3 regions of the Bacillus sp. ISL-39 genome follow, and region 2 is predicted to be linked to each of the others. Evidence: riboswitches for the same ligand, from Rfam matches in the RefSeq annotation. Region 2 holds a riboswitch; each other region holds the start of a gene.
What was found. Region 2 has a riboswitch for thiamine pyrophosphate ahead of thiT (energy-coupled thiamine transporter ThiT). Riboswitches for the same ligand answer to the same signal wherever they lie in the genome.

Region 1 (3,284 bases), on a different contig from region 2:
GCTTTCATCACCGGATCCTTTGCTGCTTCCTCTTGTGCGCCAACAGGAGCTCCATCTAACAGCCTGGCGACCATGGTAGAAAGCATTTCAATATGGGCCAGCTCTTCTGTACCGGTATCCATCAAGAGATCCCGATATTTTCCGTCACCGCGCGTATTCCATCCCTGGAATAAATATTGCATTGCAACAGAGATTTCCCCGAATTGTCCGCCAATAACTTCCTGCAGCTTTTTGGCGTAGACAGGGTCTGGCCTTTCCGGTTTCGCTTGATACTGTAATTCCTTAACGTGATAAAACATCGTATTCCTCCCCAAAACGAAATTCACACTCCACTGCTATGATATGGGCGATTTCAGTTTAAGGAACTTGGACCTGCAAAACTGAGGGGAATTCCAGGTTTGTATTTCTTTTGTGTTTAGCTCATTTATTTAATAAGAAAGAAATAGAATGGAAAAGGATCTTATTTGTGGTGATGGTTTAATCGAAATCCAGAATGAGGGGGGAGGAACAATATCCTTTTTTAAGAGAAAAGTAAAGTCGCCTATTGAAGTGATTCATGAAAAATTACAAAGAAGGCAAAAAATGAACTTGACTAAGAACCCCTTAGAAGAAGAGAGAAAAATCATCCAAGAGATAAAGTTGAAGACCAAGGAACTAAATAAAAACAATATTACTAGAACGAAAGCCTACCTGGACTTTTATAAGAAGCACCCGGAAATCAATTGGGCATTACTGGCCCATATGGTCTCAAGGAATGCCGGATGGAGCATGACAGATTTAAAAGCAGAGCTATTAACAAGGCTGTTACCCAAAAAAGAAAAAAGCTCGTTTTTCTCATTCCTTGAACGAGGGAATTGGCTTATCTTCCAGGATGCATTTCCACAGCTGCTGCTTTATGAAGAAAGTCTTAAAAGGAAAGAACCGTTATTCAGGCTGCTTCCCCACTTTAATATTTCGGTCTTTATTGAGACGATATGGGATTATTATTGGGTATCATCTAATTCACCCCTGCTCACAATTGGTTTAATTATCAATGAACAGAACTATATTGAAAATAGAGTCATCCAAAACCAGAACTATATCAAGGATGTATTCAGTACCCTGGAGTTTGAGATACAGGATTTTTTGTCCTTCAATCAAATTCTTTTCCCCTACAATGACTATGGTGTGACTAAACTTGCTGGGCAGACAGTGAATCAGTTTCAATCATTGCATGAACGAATCCAATTAGGAAAAAGACTGTATGCCATCCTTTTTGATACAGAAGTATTGAAAAAAGTGGAAGAGTGGGCCACGGCACATTCTCATACAGGTTCAAGAAAAAATTACTGGCCTCATATCTTCAACGATGTGCATGAAGGAATTCCCGGACTTAACTATCAAATTAAATTGAGTTCATGCAAGCTAAAACCAGGGGCAAGAAGAATCTACAGCCCAAAACTTCAAAACACCTGGAAAAACGTTACACATCCTGAAGCAGAGGCTGGAGAATGGTTCGGTGATTATAAAGTATTGAATTATCTTACCGGGATAGAAGAACCTTCTATTGGAAATATAGAATATGATTACTGCCAGACACTTGAAAAGCTGGAACTTGCCGCTTCTGCGAAGAAGATTATTTCTATCATTGATTAAGATATGTTTAACTATATGAAGAAGAAAACGGTTTATTTTTCTAGACGAATCATAAAACATTCTATATAGTAGAGATGACAATTGGAGAATAGGAAATGTAGGGGAGCCGGAAGTGCCGGCTGAGAAAGTGTCCATAGATGCTGACCCTTTAACCTGATCTGGTTAGTACCAGCGTAGGGAACATCTTCTGATAGACGTTTTTCGTTTATTATGGATTTATTCATGCGCTTGGGATTCCCTGAGCGCATTTTTTATTTTATTAACTTTACTTTAGCCTTCTTTTCCGCCTTCATTGTCAAACAAATAGAGAAGAGGGGAAAAACATGAAGAAATTATTAATCTTGTTTTCTGCATTTTTGTTAGTCTGGGGTCTGGCTGCCTGTTCTTCAAGTCAGTCATCAATGGAGAAGGAAGACAAATTGAAGAAGGTGTCAATTGTGCTTGATTGGACGCCGAACACAAACCATACGGGAATCTATGTCGCAAAAGAAAAAGGCTATTTCAAGAATCGCGGTTTGGACGTAAATATAATCCTCCCGGGGGAAGCAGGAGCAGACCAGCTTGTCGCATCAGGAAAATCGGAATTCGGAGTAAGTTACCAGGAAGGAATCACGCAGGCTAGAATCCAGGGGATACCGCTTGTTTCACTGGCGGCTGTTATTCAGCATAATACATCTGGATTTGCCTCTCCAAAGGCTAAAAATATAGTTTCACCAAAGGATTTTGAAGGCAAAACATATGGCGGCTGGGGATCGCCAATTGAAAAAGCTGTAATCAATTCATTGATGAAGCAAGAAAATGCCGATGTCGAGAAAGTGAAGATTGTTAATATGGGAGACTCTGACTTTTTTACAGCGGTAAATCGTGATATTGATTTTGCCTGGATTTATTATGGTTGGACAGGAGTTGAGGCGGAAATTCGTAATGAATCGATCAATATGGTTTATCTAACAGATTTCTCAAAGAAACTGGACTACTATACACCCGTCATCACCACGAATGAAAAAATGATCAAAGATGATCCGGAAACAGTCAAAGAATTTATGGCTGCACTAACAGAGGGTTATGAATTTGCGATTGAGCATCCAGCTGACAGTGCAGATATTTTGATTAAGGCGGTACCTGATTTGGATGAAGAACTGGTGAAGAGAAGCCAAGAATGGCTATCCCCTAGATACCAGGATGACGCTGAGCGCTGGGGTGAGCAAAAGCTGGAGGTTTGGCAGAATTATAGTGATTGGATGTTTGAGAATGACCTTTTGGAGAAGGAATTAGAAGCTGAAAAAGCCTTTACCAATGAATTTTTACCAGAAAGGGGGAACTGATGATGGCAACAGCGTTAGTGAGTGTACAAATCATACCTAAAGCTTCTTCTGCAGAGGAGGTCATTGGATTGGTGGATGAGGCAATCAAAATCATTGATAAGTCTGGTGTAAATTATGAAGTCCATCCGCTGGAAACAACAATGGAGGGTGAACTGGAGCAACTGTTAGCGGTGATAGCTGAGATGAACAAAAAGATGATTGAACTTGGAGCTCCGAATGTCATATCCCAGGTGAAAGTCTTATATCAGCCAGAGGGAATTACGATGGGCAGGCTGACGGAGAAATATCGGCAATGAACACATTATGGAATAGAGGATGGCGGCC
Region 2 (3,284 bases):
TTATTTCAATCTGTGGATCATCACGGTACTGGCTCAATACGTCAATGGCATTGAAGATGATGTTGATGAGGACCTGCCTGATTTCATCAGCATAGCCGTACAAATCCATATCCTCGGCTATATCCTTGATCACCCGGACATTCGTGTCAAGGATGCTGGGATACAGGAAATTTAAAACCTCATCAATCATTTTATTCAAAGAGAAATGCGTTTTTTCTTTTCCAATCAGCTCTTTTTTTGATAGCAGCAAGAATTGCGAAATCCGGAAATTCAGTTGTTCAAGCTCGCTTGAGATGATATCGAGATACTTCATATCTTGATGTTCAGATCTTAAGAGTTGGATGAAGCCCTGAATAGAAGTCAGCGGATTGCGGAATTCATGGATGAAGCTAGACGTCATTTGCCCAAGCAATGTCAGCCTGTCTTTATGTGTTGAATCTATGAACTGGTTCTTTTCCTCGATGATCTTGTTTTTTTGTTCATTATAATAAGATACAGCGTAATACAAAAAGGTATCGAAACAGTAATTGATCGAGTTGATGGCTTCTTGCATTTCTGTCCATTCCATATTCATTTTATGAAGATGTTTGTATAGAACGGAGCGTCCGGAATTGACATTATAGACAAAATCGCCAATGTTTATGTCAGCACGTACTCGTTCTTCTCCGACCATGAAAGCAAGCTCCTGAATATGTTCTTCCAATTCCTCACTTGTCTTGGAAAACACCGAGAGAATGATTGCATACATTCTCTCAGCGTTCCTGCTTATTTTCTCTTTATATGGATCATCTTCTGAGACGATGATTTTTTCCGTCCAGTCAGCTATGAGGTTTTCTTTTTCACTAGTCAGGAAGCTAAGCAATCGGTTATCCGTAATTGGCAGCATTTCATTAAGTCCCCCAGTTTTTCATTTCGGTATTAAAGATTCGAGGAAAAATCTTAAATCCCTTTGTCGAATATTAAGAACATCCGCTGAATTGCGTCGAATAGCTAAAAACGTGACAAAAGAAGGATTTTTTTAGCAACATTGAAAGAGTTTTGTCTATTGTGTCATCGACATTTATTGAGAAGTGCAGAGTTTGCTGACAGGTTATACTTGTTATTAAATTGAAGAAGTAGTATATTCATAGTGTAGAAACTAAATAATAACCACAAGGGGAGCTGTGTGAAGCAGCTGAGAGTGAGCGGCCGAGTTCTTACCCTTTGAACCTGTTAGTTAATACTAGCGAAGGAATGTGGATGCGATAGGAAAGCAATCTTGGGAATCCTATATCGATCCCCACGATTGCTTTTTTTGTTTCTGAAGCAGAAAAGGCGTGTTAGAAACGGACCTCATTCTGAAAAGAAGGAGGAACAAAACATGAAACAAAAACAAACTCTCTTTTTAGTGGAAATAGCCGTATTTTCCGCACTGGCTTATTTGCTTGATTTATTTTCCGGGTTTTTATTTTCAAGAATCTGGCCCCAGGGCGGGTCAGTGTCGATTGCGATGGTGCCTGTATTCCTGATGGCATTCCGCTGGGGAATAAAGGGCGGCGCAATAACTGGGCTGCTATTGGGACTCTTGCAATTCATCCTTGGTTTCTCGCAAATATACCACCCTGTACAGGGATTCATCGATTATTTGGTGGCATTTACTGTGCTGGGAGTTGCCGGTATTTTTGCAAGGCAGGTCAAGGAGAACATCCAGAGTGGGAATAAGAAAAAGTGGATTGGTTTGATCATCGCTGGTACCTTCATTGGAAGCTTGCTACGCTTTATCGCTCATTTCTTTTCGGGCTGGATCTTTTTCGGTGTATGGGCGCCAGAAGGACAGCCAGCGTGGCTTTATTCCATTATCTATAACGGTACTTACATGATCCCGAGCATGATTTTAAGTGCAATTATCATTATTCTGGTCATCGGCTATGCACCATCGAGAATGGTTAAGTCGACAGCTGTAAGCAATAAAATGTAGTAGATAGGGGAGCTGAATAGCTCTCCTTTTTTTTATGCGCGTTTTATACATATAAGTGTATGTAATGGGAATGAAGTGATTCTCGGTAAAAGTTTTGTCAATTATATGGAGTTTGCAATAAATATACGTTGCAAGCTTAATCTTAGTGATTTATGTCACAGTGCAACTCGACTTCAACTGGTTAAATAAAGATAATCATTCTCATTTAGAAAAATGAATCATCAAAGGGTTTCATAATAACTATTAAATCTAAAAAAAGGTGATGGCTATGCTGGGTAAATTAAAGACTGGTGAAAAAGGCCGGATCTTGAATATTGCTAGTGCTGACAAATTTGTCAGAAGAAGATTGCTTGATTTGGGAATAGCAGAAGGCTCTGAAGTGTGCGTAAAATGCATACTGCCTTTTGGCGGCCCAGTGATGGTTGAATCCTGCGGGCAATGCATCGGCATTCGCCGCAAAGAAGCATTAAGGATTGAAGTGGAGCGAGTATGATGAATATTGCACTCATTGGCAACCCCAACACTGGAAAAACTTCATTGTTTAATAACTTAACAGGTTCCTATGAATATGTCGGGAACTGGAGCGGGGTAACGGTCGAGAAGAAAGTTGGCCTATTAAAAAATGGCAGGGACCAGCTTATTGACCTTCCTGGGGTGTATACCCTCAATCCACTTTCTAAAGATGAAGGTGTTGTGACGAATTTTTTCCTGAATGAACCATTCGAAAAACTTCTGAATATCCTGGATGCTTCTCAGTTAAGGCGCAATCTTCACCTTACTATGCAGCTGTTGGAATACGGTGCACCTGTCATTATTGGTTTAAACATGCTGGATGTGGCTAAAAACAGGGGGATTCAAATTGATATTGCTAAACTGTCTCAATCATTGGGCGTGGCTGTAGCACCTGTTGTTGCCAGGTCAGGCAAAGGATGTAATGAACTTGCAGAACTGGTGACTGGCGGAGTTATCGGCATCGGGAAGTCGAATCTCATTTATTATGGAAAAGCGATTGAAGCGGGCATCCTGGAGCTTGAGACCAAACTGGCCGGAAAGACGGAACACCCGATTCGCTGGCTTGCACTTCAGCTGTTTGAAGGCAACCCCTATGTGAAAAATCACCTGGAAACAATACTTTCACTGGATGAGCTTGACACACTGGTCAACCATGTTTCGGTTTCCGAACAGCGAAATTCGGGCAGTAAACAAGCGCTTGACCAGATCATCCATCGCAAGCGCAGTGAAGCGATCGATAAAATAGTATCAGAGGCAGCCACCACAATGGAAAATAAAAAGATTCCATTGACAGAGAAGGTTGATATGATCGTAA
Region 3 (3,284 bases), on a different contig from region 2:
AAGCCCAAATGTTCTTTTGGCGTCACGTAACAGAGCATGGCTGTACCATACCAGCCAATCATCGCAGCTCCAATTGCAGAGGTGATATGATCATATCCCGGCGCGATATCTGTCGTAAGCGGGCCAAGCGTATAAAAAGGTGCTTCCTGGCAAATCTCCAATTGCTTATCCATGTTTTCCTTGATCAGGTGCATCGGTACATGACCAGGGCCTTCCACCATCACCTGTACGTCATGTTCCCACGCGACCTTCGTCAGCTCCCCAAGTGTTTCGAGCTCAGCAAATTGAGCCTCATCATTGGCATCCGCGATCGATCCCGGCCGCAAACCATCTCCCAGAGAGAACGCCACATCGTAGGTTTTCATGATTTCGCAGATTTCTTCAAAGTGTGTATATAAGAAGTTTTCTTTATGATGATGCAGGCACCATTGAGCCATGATCGAGCCGCCACGCGATACAATACCGGTCAATCGTTTCGCTGTAAGCGGCACATACCTTAAGAGTACGCCGGCATGAATGGTGAAATAATCAACCCCTTGCTCCGCTTGTTCGATAAGGGTATCTCTGTACACTTCCCACGTAAGGTCCTCGGCAATGCCATTGACCTTTTCAAGCGCCTGGTAAATTGGAACGGTCCCCACCGGAACAGCGGAGTTTCGGATAATCCATTCGCGTGTCGTATGAATATTTTTTCCTGTCGACAGATCCATGATTGTATCTGCACCCCATCGGGTAGCCCAAGCCATTTTTTCCACTTCCTCCTCAATCGAGGAGGAAACGGCCGAGTTCCCAATGTTCGCATTTATTTTTACGTGGAAATTCCGGCCGATAATCATTGGCTCCGTCTCAGGATGATTGATATTGGCTGGAATGATGGCCCTGCCTCTTGCCACTTCAGCACGGACAAATTCGGGATCCATATGTTCCCTAATCGCGATAAACTCCATCTCTGGCGTAATGATTCCCTTCTTTGCATAGTGAAGCTGGGTAACATTCTTTCCCTTTTTTGCCCTCAATGGCTTGCGGGATAAGCCTGGAAACACCTTATGATTGGCACGCGGATCTTGCTCATTGCGGTAGCCGTTATCCTCGGGTTTTATTTTTCGGCCATCATACTCTTCTGCATCATCCCGTTCCTGAATCCACCGCCTTCTCAACAAAGGAAGACCTTTTCTAAGATCAGAGGTAAACAAAGGATCCGTATATGGGCCGCTTGTATCATACACACGAACCGGCTCATTGTTTTCCTCTCCAAAGCTGCTGCTGGTCGGGCTTAATCCAATCTCCCGCATCGGAACTCTTATATCCGGCCTAGACCCCTCCACATACACTTTTTTGCTTCCAGAAAAGCTTGACATAATTGAAATGCTGTCCTGGTTTAAAGAATTAGCTGTTGTCATTGATCATCTCTCCCTCTTTAAAATTAAGGGACAAGACCTGGCACCAAGGAAGTTCTCTAGTATGTAAAAAAGCCGGTCCACATAAAGATGGACCGGCTTAACCGCGAATGTTTTTTGCACAAAAAATACTTTGCACATCTTAACTTCCCCACGCTGGTATGATCCAGATCAGGTCCAAAGAGTCAAGAAACTTAGCGCGTTCCTTTCTCAGCCCAAGCCATTGGGCACCCCTAGTTATTGCTATTCAGTTCTTTATTATTATACACAATTTGGAAAACAAACAAAAGTTTTTTAATTCGTATAATCTATGTTCGTTGAAAAATAGCTTTATAATCTACTAAATAAAGTCAACTTAAATCTTTACTCTAGAATACCAAAATAATGCCTGAAGGCTGTCTTCCTCTACGTTCTATCCATTGTTTAATCTATTCATTAGGAAAATTCTCTTTAGTTCCATTCTTCTTTCGCAGGGAAGATTCATTTAAGAAAAAACTATGCCTGCCAAAGACTGGCCAATGCATCGTGACTATCACGTGTAATTCAGCTGCGTTTTCCACTGTCTTGTATACTTTTTTCTGGCACCCGAATTCGTCCCCATGTCACCCATAGCAGCTTGTAAACTGCTCACACTTCCCCACTGATTGGCAGGACGGTCGAGTCTTTGATTTCCCTTAGTGCCAGACTTGTCTGGATTTTGGTGATTCCTAGTTCATTCAGCCTCCTGATAAACATCTCCAGCCCCTTGCGATCTTTGCAGGCTACCTTTAACAGATAATCATACTCCCCAGTGAGGCAATGGCACTCTAACACCTCTTCCATTGTTTCTAGTGTTTCTTCCAATGATTCCAACTTTTCTAACTGATGCATATTGGTGCTCATAAAAACAAAGCACAGTAAATCAAAGCCAAGCTTCTCGTGATTCAAAATTGCGACCTGCTTTTTAATATATCCTTCACCTTCCAGTCGCTTGATTCTGGCGTGAACTGCGGGCGCAGATAAATTCACTCGCTTAGAGAGTTCCAGGTTGCTTAACTGAGCATCCTTTTGCAAGAAGTCCAGGATTTTAATATCCACATTATCCAAAACCTTGCTTACAACAGATTCCAAGATTCAACCCCCTTTTTAAAAATTCCGAATACCAGCGAAATAACCGCCAATATTTGAATTTATTAAACTATATTTACATTATATTTTTAATAATTTTGAATTAAATTAATTATACAAAATTATCTTTTGTATTTTAAGGGAAATGTTAAAATAATTCATATAACTTAAGTCGTTGTGCACAATGGTACTGATCAGGGGGGCCAAATGACGTGAAATATCATTTCCTATTACTTTTAACGAGCTTTCTTTGGGGCGGAAATTTTATCGTGGGGAAGACGCTTGTAGACCATGCTTCTCCAATCACCTTGACCATTTTAAGATGGGCCATCGCGATCATCTGTCTCATTCCGCTTGTATGGTGGAAAGAGAAAAAGCTGATCCCCCCAAAAGAATCCATTATGCCTCTTTTCATAATGGGAGTCACCGGGGTCGCCTTATTCCAGGCATTGCAATTCATGGCACTTGAAAAGACTTCGGCAACGAACGTTGGCTTAATCTCGACATTGAATATGTTTTCGATTGCGGCATTCTCATCTCTTTTCCTAAAAGAAAAGCTAAATAAATTTCAGTTCCTCGCCATGATCATCTCTTTATTTGGTGTTTTGCTCGTCCTTTCAAAAGGGAATATAAATTCATTATTTTCCTTACAGTTCAATAAAGGCGATCTTTATATGACGACAGCTGTGGGAATGTGGGGGATTTATTCGGTCAGCAGCAAGTGGGCGATGGCGACCGTCACACCGTTGATGTCCATACTCTACTCTGGTATTTTCGGCC

Region 1: linked by a shared signal. The riboswitch ahead of J7E37_RS14915 (ABC transporter substrate-binding protein) and the one ahead of thiT (energy-coupled thiamine transporter ThiT) in region 2 are both predicted to bind thiamine pyrophosphate.
Region 3: linked by a shared signal. The riboswitch ahead of thiC (phosphomethylpyrimidine synthase ThiC) and the one ahead of thiT (energy-coupled thiamine transporter ThiT) in region 2 are both predicted to bind thiamine pyrophosphate.

Annotation. Positions count from the first base shown of each region.
Region 1 covers NZ_JAGGQM010000019.1:117,733-121,016, forward strand. Annotated here, with positions in the region: gene J7E37_RS14905 (manganese catalase) at 1-299, opposite strand, end outside; gene J7E37_RS14910 (DUF2515 domain-containing protein) at 583-1,635, shown strand; TPP riboswitch at 1,725-1,832, shown strand; gene J7E37_RS14915 (ABC transporter substrate-binding protein) at 1,959-2,960, shown strand; gene J7E37_RS14920 (thiamine-binding protein) at 2,963-3,256, shown strand; gene J7E37_RS14925 (ABC transporter permease) at 3,253-3,284, shown strand, end outside.
Region 2 covers NZ_JAGGQM010000031.1:81,924-85,207, forward strand. Annotated here, with positions in the region: gene J7E37_RS20440 (histidine kinase N-terminal domain-containing protein) at 1-886, opposite strand, end outside; TPP riboswitch at 1,145-1,251, shown strand; gene thiT (energy-coupled thiamine transporter ThiT) at 1,361-1,957, shown strand; gene J7E37_RS20450 (FeoA family protein) at 2,226-2,450, shown strand; gene feoB (ferrous iron transport protein B) at 2,450-3,284, shown strand, end outside.
Region 3 covers NZ_JAGGQM010000025.1:189,909-193,192, forward strand. Annotated here, with positions in the region: gene thiC (phosphomethylpyrimidine synthase ThiC) at 1-1,400, opposite strand, end outside; TPP riboswitch at 1,529-1,642, opposite strand; gene J7E37_RS17840 (Lrp/AsnC family transcriptional regulator) at 2,025-2,507, opposite strand; gene J7E37_RS17845 (DMT family transporter) at 2,717-3,284, shown strand, end outside.